Regions from separate parts of the Exiguobacterium sp. s138 genome, predicted to be linked through region 3. Evidence: riboswitches for the same ligand, from Rfam matches in the RefSeq annotation. Region 3 holds a riboswitch; each other region holds the start of a gene.

Region 1 (5,266 bases), on a different contig from region 3:
ATTCATTACCGGCTTGAAGGTGATTTACCGGACGATAAAGTCCGCCGGGCGATTGCCTTATCAAAAGACAAATACTGCTCGGTCTCACAATCGCTGAACGCAGAAATTGAAGTCTATTACTCGATCAACGGCGTCCGGAACGAGGAACCGATTTGAAACGGATGGTTCCTGTTCTGTTGGCAAGTGTCCTCCTCGCCGGTTGTGCTGACGAGCCGGCACAACCGGTCGAACCGCAACCGAAGCCGGCGAAGAAAACAAAGCCGCCGCAGCCGGATCGACCTTCTGCTGCTGAGCGGGCAGAGAAACAACTTAAAGAAACCGTCTCGAACATGTCGACGGCGGAAAAAGTCGATCAGTTGCTGTATATCGGTGTGACGGGAACAGCTTTGACACAAGCCGACCGAACGCTGTTGCAGGATCATGCACTCGGTGGTGTGCTGTTACTCGGCGGCAACATCACGTCGACCGATCAACTGAAAACCTTTACGGCAGCGATTGCTGAAGCCCAACCGGCTGATGCAAAAGCGTTTCTCGGCTTTGACGAAGAGGGCGGACGCGTCAGTCGGGTCCCGGACGCACAGCTCAAATTATCACCGAGTCTGTCGTTCGGTCAAAAAAATGATCCGGCATTGATGAAGGAAGTCGGACAGACACTTGGTTCGATTTCCCGTTTTTACGGCTTTAATATGGACTTCGCTCCCGTCCTTGACGTCAACAGCAATCCGGCGAATCCGATCATCGGTGACCGATCGCTCAGTGCGGATCCGCAACAGGTCGCCCGGCTTGGTGTCCCGTTGATGCAGGGCATGAAAGAAGAAGACGTCGTGCCGGTCGTCAAACATTTTCCGGGACACGGCGACACGACCGTCGATTCCCATGTCGGTCTGCCGCGGGTCGATGCGACGAAAGCGGAACTCGAGCAGACGGAGCTGGTCCCGTTCAAACGGGCGATTCAGGAAGGGGCCGAGATGGTCATGGTCGCGCATATCCTGTTTCCGGCACTCGACAAAACCCGTCCGTCTTCGTTGTCGAAACCCGTCATGACCGGGGTGTTACGGGATGAGCTGAAGTTTGACGGTGTCATCATCACGGACGATTTGGTCATGGGAGCCATCACAGAACGGTACGGACTTGCCCAGGCGGCAAGTCTTGCCCTCGAAAATGGTGCGGATATGGCGATGTTCTCATCGCCCGGCGCATACGCGTCCGTTCACAAGGAAATCATGACACGGATCAAACAAGGTAAATTGTCGAGAGCAGACCTTGATCAGAAAGTCATGCGGGTATTACGCTTAAAACAAACGTATGACTTGTCGGAAACGAAACGCGTCGACGCGTATGAACAGCTAATCGAGCAGGTCAAAGCGGTCGAATCGGACATGCGACACTAATCAAGGGTAGAACAAATCGGACTACCCGTGGTAAACTACAGGCGTACCACACAAATCAATATCTACACTAGGGGAGTCTCGCAGCAGACTGAGACGGAAGTATCCGGACCCTTTGAACCTGATCTAGTTCGTACTAGCGGAGGGAAGTGGATTCCGATCATTCATAGAGGATGCGACGGCTGTCGCCCTTTTTTGTAGGACCACTCCATCAGTTCATGGGGTGGTCCTTTTTCGTGTGGAAAGGGGGAAATGATGAGCCAGTTACATCTGATGACAACCGGCAAGCAGCGTCCGGACATACTCGAACAGCTGTTACCGGAACTCGCACTATCCGTCGACCGGATTCATTTGCGGGAGCCGTTATGGTCAGCGAAGGAACTGGTCGTGTGCATCGAAACACTCGTGCGACGAGGCGTAAAGACAGAGCAATTAATTGTCCATGACCGGCTGGACGTGGCAGTCGTCACCGGCACCGGAGTTCAGCTGACAACACGCAGCATTCCGGTCGACCTCGTCCGGCACCGTTTTCCGGAATTGGTGATCGGTCAATCGGTTCACTCGTTAACGGAAGCGATAGCGGCGGAACAAGCCGGTGCTGATTACGTCCTGTACGGCCATATTTTTGAGACAGGATCAAAACCGGGTGTACCGCCCCGGGGACTCGACGCCTTGAAACAAGTTGTCGACTGGACATCGATTCCTGTCATTGCAATTGGTGGCATTACACCGGACAATCTGCCGGATATCCTGGCGACCGGCTGCGCAGGCGGGGCCGTCTTGTCGGGCATTCTCGGTCAGGCGTCTCCGGTCGAAGCAGCCAACCGGTTCCAGGCGGTGATGCAACGATGACACGCCCGGATGTTTTAATCATCGGAGCCGGTATCATTGGTTTAACGCTCGGCTATGAGCTCCTGCAGCGCGGGAAAACCGTTCATTTGCTTGAACAGTCAACTGTCGGTCAGGGAGCGACGCAAGCAGCAGCGGGAATGCTCGCGACAGATGAAGAATTGCTGGCACCGTTACATGAACTGGCCCGGCTGAGCCGGAAGCTGTATCCGGAATTCGTGCAACAATTGTTTGACGAGACCGGTCTCGGAAGCGGGTATCTGGAACAACCGTTTCATATGCAACAGGCACATCACTGGCGGACGTTTGATTCGGTCGGACAGGTTGATCCGCGGTTGTTTGCACAAGCATTACGCAGTGCGATCGAACGACGGGGCGGGGGAATCGAAGAGGCAACGGTCGTAGCACGTCTCGTACGGGACGGACAAACGGTGACCGGCGCCGAGACTAACCGGGGGCTGCGGGTGGGCAGACAAATTATTGTCGCCGGTGGTCGCGGATCGGAAGAATTGTTACAGACGGTCGGAGTGACGATTAACACACTTCCGGTCAAGGGCGAGTGTCTGTCTGTCCGGCTGACGACCGGACAACTCAATCGGACGCTGTTTGGTGATGCGGTCTATTTAGTCCCGAAAGCAGACGGACGGATCATCATCGGGGCGACGGAACGGGTTAGTGATGAATCAACGACCGTCAGTCTGAACAGTATTCGTTTGTTATTGAATGCAGCGATTAAGCTCTATCCGCCACTTGCAGAGGCCGTGTTCGTGGAGGCTTGGTCCGGTGTTCGACCGCAAACCGGGGACGGTCTGCCGTATCTCGGATCGGTGGATGGTATCGACGGATTGTTCGTCGCGACCGGGCACCACCGGCATGGCATCTTACTGGCACCGGCGACGGCCAATGTGTTAGCCGATTGTCTCATGGGGCAAATGCCAAGAGTGGCACTGGATGGTTTTAACAGACGACGACAGGAGGAAAGCAGATGACTATCCGATTGAATGGAAAAAACTATGCTTTGACAGAGGAAATCAAGACGTTACACGACTTGTTAGAAAAACTGGAGATTCAGGGACAGGTCGTCATCATCGAACAAAATCATCAAATCATCGACCGGTCGAGCTATCCGGATACGGACGTTACGTCCGGAGATGTCATTGAAATCGTTCATTTTGTAGGAGGCGGATAACATGTTAGAAATTGGCGGAAAAAAATTTGCATCACGATTGTTACTCGGGACAGGAAAATATCCGGATAATGAGAAGCAACAACAAGCGGTCGAAGCATCGGAAACAAATATTTTAACGTTTTCCGTCCGGCGACTCGATGTTTTTGCGAAGGAACAGACGAATCCACTCGCGGCACTCGACTTAAGCCGCTATGATCTGTTACCGAACACTGCGGGTGCGAAGACGGCGGAGGAAGCGGTCCGGCTTGCCCGGCTTGCCCGGGCCTCAGGGATGTGCGATATGGTCAAGGTCGAGGTAATCGGTTGTGACAAGACACTGCTGCCGGATCCGATTGAAACATTACGAGCAGCAGAGGAATTAATCAAGGATGGCTTCATCGTCTTGCCGTATACGTCAGATGATCTGTTGCTCGCCCGTCGGCTCGAAGAACTCGGCTGTCATGCGATTATGCCGGCCGCGTCACCCATCGGTTCCGGACAAGGCATCTTAAATCCGCTCGCGCTCAGCTTCATCATCGAACAAATGTCAGTGCCGGTCATCGTCGACGCCGGCATCGGTTCACCGGCTGACGCGGCGTACGCGATGGAGCTCGGAGCTGATGGTGTCCTGTTGAATTCAGCCGTCGCGCATGCGAAAGACCCGGTCAAGATGGCACGTGCAATGAAGCTTGCGGTTGAAGCGGGACGACTCGGTTTTGAAGCAGGACGGATTGAGAAAAAACGGTATGCGACGGCGAGCAGTCCGACGACCGGGATCAGCCGCCCATGATGGACCGGTATAGCCGACAAATCCGCTTTCGTCCAATCGGACAGGAAGGGCAGGATCAACTGGGACAGCGGCACGTCGTCATCATCGGTCTCGGTGCACTCGGGACAGCGAGTGCGGAACAGCTTGTCCGGGCAGGAATCGGACGAGTGACTCTGATCGACCGGGATTACGTCGAGTGGAGCAATTTACAACGGCAACAACTCTATACGGAACAGGATGTCAGGAACCATTTGCCAAAGGCGGTTGCGGCGAAACGCCGGCTCGGTGCCGTCAATTCGACGGTGACGATCGAGGCGATTGTCGAAGATGTGACGGCAATGAATATTACACGGCTTGTCGGACAAGCAGATTTGCTTGTGGATGGGACCGATAACTTCGTTATTCGGATGCTGATGAATGATGTTGCGGCAAAATTTCGGATTCCTTGGATTTACGGTGCATGTGTCGGCAGTTATGGCATGACCTATACGATTCGTCCGGGACAGACCCCTTGTCTGCATTGTTTGCTCAATCATTTGCCGAAACAGCAGGAGACATGTGATACGTCAGGCGTCATCAGTCCGGTCGTCCAGCTGGTTGCGGCGCATCAAGTGACGGAAGCATTAAAATACTTGACCGGAGCTGAAGCTGCATTACGGCAGACGGTGCTGTCATTTGATGTCTGGAACAATCAACAGAGCCAAATCAATGTTGTGTCCTTAAAACAATCTTCTTGTCCGTCCTGCGGCGATAACCCGGTCTATCCGTATCTCAATGCTCCGCCACTTCACTTCGTGACATTATGCGGCCGGGATATCGTTCAAATCCGCGGGGAAGGGACCCGTGATTTAATCCGGCTTGAACAGGAGATGAGCGGCCGCGGGATCAGCTGTCTACGCAATCCGTATCTGTTGATGTTCGAGACGGAACAACATCGGATTACCGCCTTTGCCGATGGGCGGATCCTGCTTCACGGCGAAGCGGATCTTGTGCAAGCGAAACAGATTTACGAGACCTATTTCGAAGGGACGTTCACAAAAAAATAAAACATTTTTTTGAATACATGTTTTAGATGTTTAAAAAAGAGGTAAA
Region 2 (5,266 bases), 370 kb from region 3:
CTGTTTGTCGAAGATTATACAGGCGAATCCACAAAACTCGAACGTCTGCTGACGTTAATTGAAGAAAAATTAGCCGCCGGACACCGGATCCTGATTTTTTCCCAGTATACGAAGATGCTGGCCCGGATTCGGGAACGACTGGCAGCACGACAACGTGCCCACTTTCTGCTGACGGGTGAGACACCGGTTGAGGACCGGGTCGCACTGTGTGAAAGGTTTAATGCCGGTGAAGTTGATCTCTTCCTGATTTCCTTGAAGGCCGGCGGGACCGGTCTGAATCTGGCGACGGCAGATACCGTCATTTTGTACGACAGTTGGTGGAATCCGGCCGTCGAGCAACAAGCGGCTGACCGGGCTCATCGATTGGGACAGCAGTCACCGGTCGAAGTGATCAAGCTGTTGATGACCGGAACGATCGAGGAAAAGATGGCGGAATTACAAGATCGCAAAGCGACGATGATTGATGCCGTCTTATCGGATCAGAAGCCGGATATTTTAACGATTCGTGAACTCGTCCGTCTGCTCGATTCCCCCGCTTTTATCGATTCAGCAGGTGAGTAACCACACAAATCAAAGAAAATCTTAAAAAAATGAAGGACCTTCAATCCGTTGTCTATCAACAGGTTTGAAGGTCTTTCGACAATCAAATTCAGAAAAAAAGGTTTTAACTTTTGAAAGATAGGGGTATATCTACATTAGCACCGTACAACACGGTCGCTTTTCAATTATTGTTTCTCAATATCAGCGTAATGACCTGGGAGAGAAATGCTACTTACTCACTTCGTTTTTCATTTCTGAATGAAATCCAGTTGAACTAGCATTTAGCGCATGAATTTCTGTTGGAACCTATTGTTCCACTCCTACATTCATTACCTTTTGAGGGCTATACCAAATTCAAGGGGGAAATGAACATGTCAGTAACATTAAAAGTAGAAGAACGCGAAGTACGCCCGCGCTCACTTAGAAAGCAATTACGTCATGAAGGAAAAGCTCTTGGTGTCGTGTATGGCTACAAAGTGGAAAGCACACCGATTTCATTCGACGAAAAAGAATTGGTCAAAGTTGTCCGTGATCACGGCGAAAACGTCTTGGTTGCTCTTCAAATCGGCGGTAAAAAGGTCAACACATTGATCAACAAACTCGATATGGACATCTTTACACCAACAATCAAACACGTTGAATTCATCGCTGTTAAAATGGATGAAGAAACAGAAGTCGAAACGGATATCGTCCTGGTCGGCGAAGCAGCTGGCGCGAAACTTGGCGGATTCCTTTCACAAACACTCTTTAAAGTAACAGTTGCCGCAACACCAGATAAATTACCGGAACGCATCGAAGTGGATGTAACGGAACTTGCAATCGGAGATTCGATTACAGTCGCTGATCTTCCGGAAGAAAAAGATTTCCGTGTCGTCACAGAAGGTGACATCCAAGTTGCAGCGGTCGTTGAATCGACACTTGAAGCTGAACTTGAAGAAATCGAAGAAGCAGAAGCTGAGGCACAAGCAGCTGATGCGGATACAGCGACAGACGATTCAGAACAAACTTCTGAAGAGCAAGCTGAAGAAAACAAAGAAGATAAAGAGTAATCTTTTCTCCCCTCCCCTCGTGGGAGGTTTTTTTATGCATATTGACAAGTCGCGGCGACAGCCGTACAGTGAAGAAGGTACACATCATTGACACATCCACTAGGGGAGCCCGCTCGGCTGAGACGATTTACTTCGGACCCTTTGAACCTGATCTAGTTCATACTAGCGTAGGAAAGTGGAGCGGAATCCTCGTGCTCTTTTTCTGCATCTTGCAGGTTACACGACCGCTCTCTTTTCATAGAGGGCGGTCTTTTTTTGTGGTTTCTTTGTGGGTGTGCATTCAAAGGAGAAGTGATTATGAACAGTTGGAAAATGAAAGAAATCATCGTCATGATGATGCTCGCCGTAGCTTGTGGTGTCCTCTACTTAGGATGGTCGACGTTATGGTTGCCGATCTCGGCCATCTTTGGACCGGTCGGAGCAAACTGGATGTTCGGCATCTGGGTCATCGCCAGTCCCCTTGTCGCCTACATCATTCAAAAACCAGGCGCGGCATTGATTGCAGAAGTCGTCGCTGCTGCCGTCGAGTTGTTTACAGGGAGTCACTTCGGTTTATCGGCTTTATTGATTGGACTTGCGCAAGGCATTGGCGCTGAGGTTGCTTTTCTGTTAGTCGGCTACCGGAACTTCAACACCTTCACCTTGATGCTGTCGGGCATGTTTGCGGCTGTCGGAAGTATGGTCTATAGTCTGGTCGTCAATGGGTTCGCCTACTATACGACGACGACACTGCTATTGACGTTTTCCCTGCAACTGGTCAGTGGGGCATTACTTGGCGGATTGCTCGCGAAAATCATCGTCGACTCACTCGTCAAGACGGGAACGCTGAACGGTTACGCCGTCGGACGACAACAGAAACGGCGGGCTGCCTGATGTGGTGCCGGAATCTGACCGTCCGCTATCCGGATCAAGACCGAGATGTTTTAAACGACTTGACCGTGTCGCTCCGGCAAGGAGAGACGACCTTATTGATTGGTCCGAGCGGCAGCGGCAAAACGACCTTCTTGCATACGCTTGCCGGTCTGATGCCGGAAACGATTGAGGCGGAAGTCACCGGTGAATGGCGCGCAGACGGAACCGTCGGCATGCTGTTTCAACAGCCGGACGATCAGTTTTGCATGCAGACGGTCGGGGCGGAAATCGCCTTCAGTCTGGAAAACCGGAGTATTCCCCGCGATGAAATGGAAGAACGAATCAGAACGGTGTTGAAACGGGTTGGACTCGACCTCGCCTTGACGACGCAAATTGCCGGACTGTCCGGCGGGATGAAACAACGGCTTGCTTTGGCCTGTGTGTTGGCACTCGAACCGGACATCCTGTTACTCGATGAACCGACGGCGCAACTCGATCCGCACGGCCGCCGATTGATGATGGAGCTGATTGAAGAATTGCATCACAATCCGAACGTGACACTGGTGTTGATCGAACATCAACTGGAAGAATGTGTGACGTTTGCTGACCGTGTGTTGGTCTTTCGGGAAGGACAGCTGAGGCTTGACGGTTCCCCGCTTGAAGTCTTCGAAGAGAAACGGGAGGAACTGATCCGGCACGGTATCATGTCGCCATTGCTCTATCCTTATACACTCGAGACGATTCCGCTGACGGTCGCAACAGCGCGGTTTCTGAATAACCCGCCCGTCGCAAGACGTCCGGTGGCAAACGAAACGACGTTTGATTTGACCGATGTGACGATCACGCATGGCAAACGGGTGATTCTCGACCGGATTTCGCTGACCGCGTCCGCCGGAGAATGGATCATGCTCGTCGGACGCAACGCTGCCGGTAAAAGCACCCTGCTTGAGACGCTGGCAAAACTGTTGCCGGCGCAAAGCGGGACGATCAAGCTGTTTCAGACACCTTTGAAAAAATGGCGGGACCGGACGTTTTACCGGCAAGTTGGTTTCGTCTTTCAGCAACCGGAGTTTCAATTTCTGAAACAGACGGTCGCCGATGAACTGGCCATCAGCTCTCCGTCAACGGCACGAAGTCAAGTAGCTGACGCCCTGCAACACTACCGTTTGGAGGATGTCGCCGCTCAGTCCCCGCTTGCACTCAGTCTCGGGCAAAAAAGACGCTTAAGTGTCGCGACGATGTTGCTGGAACGAAAAGCTGTCCTGTTACTCGATGAACCGACCTTCGGACAAGATGCTGAGACGACCGCTCAGATTCTCGATGTGTTACACCAAGCCCGGGAAGCGGGAACTACGCTGATCATGGTGACGCACGACATGGAGCTGGTCTACCGTTACGCCGACCGCGTTGTCGTCATCGGCGAGAAGCACATTCAATTTGACGGGGCACCGGATGAATTGTTCCGGAACGAATCATTGCTTGAGCATAACCAGTTGATCCGCCCGGTATCGGTACGCTATCAGCAACTCGAGGAGGTGAAACACCGTGCAGGAAAACAATTCGCTGCTCGCACGCCTTAATCCCGCCGTGAAGCTCGGAACACTGGTGTATGTCATGCTGTTGCTGATTACGACGTCACGTCTGCCGGTGACAGTCGCCTTGCTTCTGTTTGCAGCCGTCGGTGTAGCCTGTTCCGGATGGAAGCTGTCCACGCTGGTCTTCCGTCTTGTGCCGTATACGGTATTATTTTTGCTGACGTTTTGGATGATGGCGGCGTTCGGAAAAGGGGAAACGGAACTGTGGGCGTTCGGTTGGTTCCGGATCACGGAAGAGAGTCTTGCTCATGCCTGGCTGGTTGCAACGCGGATGCTGGCTTTTGTCCTGCTGAGCATAACGTTCGTCGCAACGACCGATCCGACCCGGTTCGTCATGAGCCTGATTCATCAATGCCGTCTGCCGGTCCGTCTGGCTTACGGATTTTTAGCCGGACTTCGCTTCATCCCGATTTTCCGTCAGGCGATCCGGACCATCCGCCAGGCACGCCGGATCCGGCAACAACGGTCGATTTGGCCGTGGCAGACGTTTTTCGCAATCAGTCTGCCGCTGTTTACGACGAGCATCATCCGCTCGGAACGGATTGCGATTGCGATGGAAGCCCGTCAGTTCCAACCGGACCGGACCTATTATGTCCGACCGGTCGTCACCCGCGTTGATGGATTGTTTTTCGGTCTCGTCTGCATCATCACGACGTCGCTTCGCCTTTTTGTCTGACAAGCAGAAGATTATGTCCACTCAGTTGAGGGAATCATATTCTCAGATGCAGAGAATTCAAAAAAAGCAGGTGAATGTCGTGAAGCGAATGGTCTTAGTCGGCGCAGGTCATGCGCATTTAGAATGCATCAAACAAGGGAGTCATCCGGAAATCGACTGGATTGTCGTCACCCCCTCCCGTTATCAGTATTATTCCGGCATGTTCTCCGGATTAGCAGACGGCACCTATACACTCGACGAAACCCGCATCGATGTCAAAGTATTATGTGAACGGCACGGTAAGACATGGATTGAGGACCGGGTCATGCGGATCGATGCCGCGGGCAAACAGGTCATTTGTCAGTCCGGACGGGTCGTCCCATATGATATCGTGTCCTGCAACATCGGTTCGAGCGACTGGGAAGCAAGCACCCCGATTCATGTCACGATCAAACCGAACTATCGGGTGGAAGATGCGTTCCAGACGTTCCGGAGTGCCGACTCCCCTGTCATCGTCGGCAGTGGTGCAGCGGCAGTCGAGATGGCCGCATCCTTTCAGTCAAACGGTACACCGG
Region 3 (5,266 bases):
ACGCGTATAAGGCGCAGTAACCGGATGGGAATCTTCCCTTCCGGTTCTTTTTTTGTCCTTTTTTTATTTTTCTTATAAACTAATTGTCTGAATAATTGAAAACGCTTACAATAAGTGAGCAGTTATTTTTTTCAAGGGGGAAGGGTCAGACATGCAGTTAAAAAGAGAAATGACAAGCCGGCATCTCTTCATGATTTCACTCGGAGGGATTATCGGTACGGGACTGTTTCTCGGTTCCGGATTAACGATTTCGCAAGCAGGACCACTCGGGGCGGTCCTCAGTTACATCGTGGGTGGGACCATTATGTATCTGACAATGTTATGTTTAGGAGAGATGGCTGTCCATATGCCGGTTTCCGGATCATTTCAAACGTATACGACACGTTTCATCGGACCGGGTATCGGATTTGCCGTCGGCTGGATTTACTGGCTCGGATGGGCCGTGACGGTGGCACTTGAAATTACGGCAGCCGGAAGTCTGATGGATCGGTGGTTTCCGAACACCCCTATCGTCATCTGGTGTGCCATCTTCACCGTCATTTTATTCGGACTTAACGCCGTATCTGCCAAAGCCTTTGGGGAGGCTGAATTCTGGTTCTCGAGCCTGAAAGTCCTGGCCATTCTATTTTTCATTGCGCTCGGGGGAGCAGCTTGGTTTGGCTGGATCGACATGACTGCAGAACGCCCGGAAAGTTTATTCGCCAACTTTACTTCAAACGGATTGTTCCCGAACGGTGCGCTCGGAGTCTTGACGACGATGATCGCCGTCAACTTCGCGTTCCAGGGGACGGAATTGATCGGGGTTGCAGCCGGAGAGTCGAACGATCCCGAAAAATCGATTCCGAAAGCGATCCGCAATACGGTTTGGCGGACGTTCATCTTTTTTGTTCTTTCGATTACAATCGTCGGCGCCTTAATTCCTTATGAAACAGCTGGCGGTATCAGCAGTCCGTTCATCATGGTCTTTGATGCGATTGGGATTCCATACGCGGCCGATTTGATGAACATCGTCGTTCTGACTGCCTTACTGTCGGTCGGGAACTCAGGATTATACGCTGCTACCCGGATGTTATGGTCGATGTCTCAAGAAGGTATGATCTCGAAAAAACTTGCCATCGTCAACTCTCGTGGTGTACCGATGCGGGCGTTATGCTTTACGATGCTGTTTGCGATGTTATCGCTTCTGACCGCCTTTTTCGCGGAAGATACCGTCTTCATCTGGTTGTTGTCACTAGCAGGACTCGGGGCACAAGTCGGTTGGATTTCAATTTCCGCTTCACAAATTGCGTTTCGCCGTCAATTCATCAAAGACGGGCATTCAGTCAGTGAATTGAAATTCAAGACACCGTTCTTCCCGGTCTTGCCGATCATCTCGTTCTCGTTAAACATGCTCGTATTGATCAGCTTGGCGTTTCAGGCAGATCAACGGATTGCACTGTATATCGGTGTTCCGTTCTTCCTCTTGACATGGGGTTGTTACCATCTGTTTGTTAAAGGAAAACATATTGCAGCTCAAACCGAGCGTCAGGCAGCCAGTTCCACATTAGAATCTTGAACTGCCTCCACCTACAGAGTCATAAAAAAACGCGTGCTCGTTAGGTAAGCCTAACGAGCACGCGTTTTTACTGATCTGACAAACTCCGTAATGCGATGACTTCACCGGTATGCACCGTCACGTTCGCCACTCCGTGCTGTGTCCATTCATTGCTGACGGTCAATGATCCGCCGACCGGCACGTCATGATTCGTCAACGGATACTTGACCCCGCGGAGGGTCAGACGTGTCGGAACGAGCGGGATGAAAGAGAGATAGTGAAATCCATCTGCCTCGATCTCATACGTCCCCGGCTGTAAGAAACGAACCTCTTCCCGCTTCGTCATCAAGCGAACTGCCGGAAATTGTTTTAGCAAATAGACGTTTTGAAGCGTCATATCAAGTCGTCCTCCGGTCGCACCGAATATGAACACTTCTGTTGCTTCATACTGTTGACTGACATGGCGTAAAGCCAGTTCCAAGTCGGTCTCATCCTTTTCAGCCGGGTGGATGATCGCTCCTTCCGGTTTGTATCCGAGCGAATCAAAGTCACCAATCGCCAAGTCAAAAGCGAGACCTTGCTGTGCCAATTCGGTGACACCTCCGTCAACGGCGATGACAACCGTCTTCTCATCCAGAAACGGTTTCAGGGACGGGATGTCTTCTGTCGGACCGGCCGCTACAATCACGACCCGCATCAGACACCTCGTGCCGAGTAACGAAGAAGTCGGGGCGCTGTCGTAAACAGAAGTCCTGCGACAATACCACATAATAGGTACGATGGAACCATATACGTCGCGTTATAGATCAACGAGTACGGAACGACCGGACCTTCCGCATATTCAGCGAAGAAGACGATTCCGCTGATGACGTGACAGACATAACGTAAACCTGCACCAAGCAATGTCGCGCCTAGTACAATTGCCATCAAACGGCCATTCTTCCCGGTTGCTGCTGCTTTTTTGACTTGCCGTGCGAATAGTCCGCTCAGTCCGACGACTCCAAACGCAATCGTATAATCGAGTAACGGCTGAACGACTGTCAGAATTTGCGGAGCGAACATCAGTTGAATCGTTCCGACGAGCGCTCCCGTCACGACCCCACCGATGACACCATGACGAAAGGCCATGACGAAGATTGGCAGCATCGCCAAACTGACCGAACCCCCTTGCGGCATTTTAAACGGGATTAATAAATCGAACACCACACCAAGACTTGCAAAGATTGCAATTTCCATTAACATTTGTAGCCGTTTCATCCTTTTTTCCTCCTAAAAATAAAATCGCAGGACGGCAAAAAGGCAGTACGACGAACGCCGTACTGCCTGCGTGCGCCACATCCCTACGTCCGTCTGAACGGAACAGGTTCGAAGGGTTAAAGTCCAATCACTTCTCTCAGCCGCTTGACGCGACACCCCTTGCGGTCTTCATTCAATTTTGATTCTGCTCTTATTATACGTGAGCGGCATTCCGAATACTAGTGATTGCTTCTGAATAATCCGGTGCATTGTAGATGGCGGAACCTGCAACAAGTACGTTTGCCCCATTCTCAATACATAATTTCGCTGTTTCCGCATTGACTCCGCCATCGATTTCAATCTCAAACGATAGATCGTGTTCCGCTTTCATTGCAGCCAGTTGATTTAATTTCTTCATGACACCCGGAATGAACGCTTGTCCGCCGAATCCCGGATTGACTGTCATCAATAAGACCATGTCCACATCCTCGAGCACGTGTTCGATCGTCGACAGCGGCGTATGCGGATTGAGCACGACACCCGCTTTCGCACCGGCTGCTTTGATCTGTTGCAGGACACGGTGGACGTGATTCGTCGCCTCGACGTGGAACGTCACGATATCAGCCCCTGCTGCAACGAAGGCTTCGACAAAGTTTTCCGGACGATCAATCATGAGATGGACGTCGAGAACCATATCTGTTTTTTGACGTAAACTGCTTAAGACAGGAAGTCCGAATGAGATGTTCGGAACAAATTGACCGTCCATGACATCGAAATGGATATAATCGGCACCTGCTGCTTCTACGGCTTTGACATCCCGCTCTAAATTTGCAAAATCTGCTGATAAGATTGATGGTGCGATTTTAATCATGTTAATACCTCCGTGTCCGATTCTTGATTTCCTCTACAAACATACCATAATTCGTATACCGGGAAGCCATGATTTCCTGGGCCTCGACGGCTTGTTTAACGGCACAACCAGGCTCATTCAAATGCAGACAGCCACGGTACTTACATTCGTCCTGTAAAGCAACAAATTCAGGGAAACACCACCGTAACTCCTCGAGTTCCATTTCATGCGGAAAATCAAGATTCGAGAATCCCGGGGTATCTGCAATCAGTCCTTCGCCAAGCGGGATCAATGTCACATGACGTGTCGTATGGCGTCCACGACCAAGCGCCTTCGAAATATGACTCGTTTCCAGTGCCAACGAAGGTTCCAAGGCATTCAACAACGAACTTTTCCCTACACCGGATTGTCCGGCCAGGACACTCGTTTTATCTTTTAACAACGGACGGACGGATTCGACTCCGGCCAATGTCTCACTTGACGTTTCGATGACGTGATATCCAATGGTCCGGTAAGCGGCAATTGCTTCCAATACCCCTTGTTCGGCTTCACCTTGTAACAAGTCCATCTTCGTCAAGATGATGATCGGTTGAATTTCCTTTGCTTCAATCAACACTAAAAACCGGTCCAGCAGATGGGCAGAAAAATCAGGTTCTGCTGCCGATACGACCAACAATGCTTGATCGATATTGGCAACCGGCGGGCGGACCAGGAAATTTTGACGGTCCTTTACTTCCAGGATATATCCGGTCTCACTTTCGATGTGTAACACGACCTCATCGCCGACGACAGGGCTGATGCCCCGTTTTCTGAAATTACCGCGTGCCCGTGAACGGATTTCACCTTGAGGCGTCATGACATCATAAAATCCACCCTGTAAACGGATAATCGTTCCATCCCGATTGTCTTCAATTCGATTTTCTGCCATCCTATGCCCTCCTTTGTCAGGATTAACGTCCTGCTCGTTATTCTTGTGATTTTGCCTGATTGTACGTAATCGTCTTCGCCCGGTACACTTCGTCATCTTTATAAATCGTAATCTTGCCTTCTTCTCCCGGATCAATCGTCAAAGGAACATCAAATGTTTCATCCTGATCAATCGATTCTTCGATGACGGTTCGTTTTCCTTTGGCATCTTCCGTCTCAATCCGGACGAGTTGACGTGGCGCAGGCTCCCCGTCTTCACTGACGCCATCATAGACTACTTTCTCGGGCAACGTCGCCGTGATGGTCTTTTCTTCCTCTCCGCGAGAAATAAAGACTGTGACCGAATCGTTCGGTTCGACTTGCGCACCGGCTTGCGGATATTGACGAATGACCTGATCGAGCGCGACCTCACTTGAGAACTCCTGTTCAAACGTTCCGTCCAGTCCCATCTCATCTAAATAAGCTTTTGCTTCAGCACTCGATAAGTCAGTCAAATCTTTCAGAACGAATACGGGTGATCCGTTTGAGACCGTAATGGTAATCATCTGTTCTTTCGCGATGACTTCCGTTCCAGCTGAAATGGATTGACGGATGACATTCCCACGTTTGATGTCTTCCGAGTCTTCCCGTTCGACATCCACTTTTTCAAAACCGCTGTCCTTTAAGATGGCGATTGCTTTTTTCTCTGTCTCATCTGAGACGTCCGGCACCTCGACCGG

What was found. A riboswitch is a leader RNA that binds a small molecule or an ion and turns the genes downstream of it on or off. The one in region 3 is predicted to bind thiamine pyrophosphate.
Region 1: linked by a shared signal. The riboswitch ahead of KNP91_RS02710 (thiamine phosphate synthase) and the one ahead of thiT (energy-coupled thiamine transporter ThiT) in region 3 are both predicted to bind thiamine pyrophosphate.
Region 2: linked by a shared signal. The riboswitch ahead of KNP91_RS06420 (ECF transporter S component) and the one ahead of thiT (energy-coupled thiamine transporter ThiT) in region 3 are both predicted to bind thiamine pyrophosphate.

Annotation. Positions count from the first base shown of each region.
Region 1 covers NZ_JACSMW010000001.1:533,200-538,465, forward strand. Annotated here, with positions in the region: gene KNP91_RS02700 (OsmC family protein) at 1-156, shown strand, start outside; gene nagZ (beta-N-acetylhexosaminidase) at 162-1,391, shown strand; TPP riboswitch at 1,451-1,553, shown strand; gene KNP91_RS02710 (thiamine phosphate synthase) at 1,644-2,240, shown strand; gene KNP91_RS02715 (NAD(P)/FAD-dependent oxidoreductase) at 2,237-3,226, shown strand; gene thiS (sulfur carrier protein ThiS) at 3,223-3,426, shown strand; gene KNP91_RS02725 (thiazole synthase) at 3,428-4,195, shown strand; gene KNP91_RS02730 (ThiF family adenylyltransferase) at 4,192-5,220, shown strand.
Region 2 covers NZ_JACSMW010000002.1:499,781-505,046, forward strand. Annotated here, with positions in the region: gene KNP91_RS06410 (DEAD/DEAH box helicase) at 1-561, shown strand, start outside; gene KNP91_RS06415 (50S ribosomal protein L25/general stress protein Ctc) at 912-1,589, shown strand; TPP riboswitch at 1,681-1,780, shown strand; gene KNP91_RS06420 (ECF transporter S component) at 1,887-2,462, shown strand; gene KNP91_RS06425 (ABC transporter ATP-binding protein) at 2,462-4,021, shown strand; gene KNP91_RS06430 (energy-coupling factor transporter transmembrane component T family protein) at 3,987-4,712, shown strand; gene KNP91_RS06435 (FAD-dependent oxidoreductase) at 4,801-5,266, shown strand, end outside.
Region 3 covers NZ_JACSMW010000002.1:131,212-136,477, reverse strand. Annotated here, with positions in the region: gene rpmB (50S ribosomal protein L28) at 1-10, shown strand, start outside; gene KNP91_RS04475 (amino acid permease) at 152-1,555, shown strand; gene KNP91_RS04470 (thiamine diphosphokinase) at 1,623-2,231, opposite strand; gene thiT (energy-coupled thiamine transporter ThiT) at 2,231-2,791, opposite strand; TPP riboswitch at 2,855-2,961, opposite strand; gene rpe (ribulose-phosphate 3-epimerase) at 2,985-3,641, opposite strand; gene rsgA (ribosome small subunit-dependent GTPase A) at 3,643-4,548, opposite strand; gene pknB (Stk1 family PASTA domain-containing Ser/Thr kinase) at 4,586-5,266, opposite strand, start outside.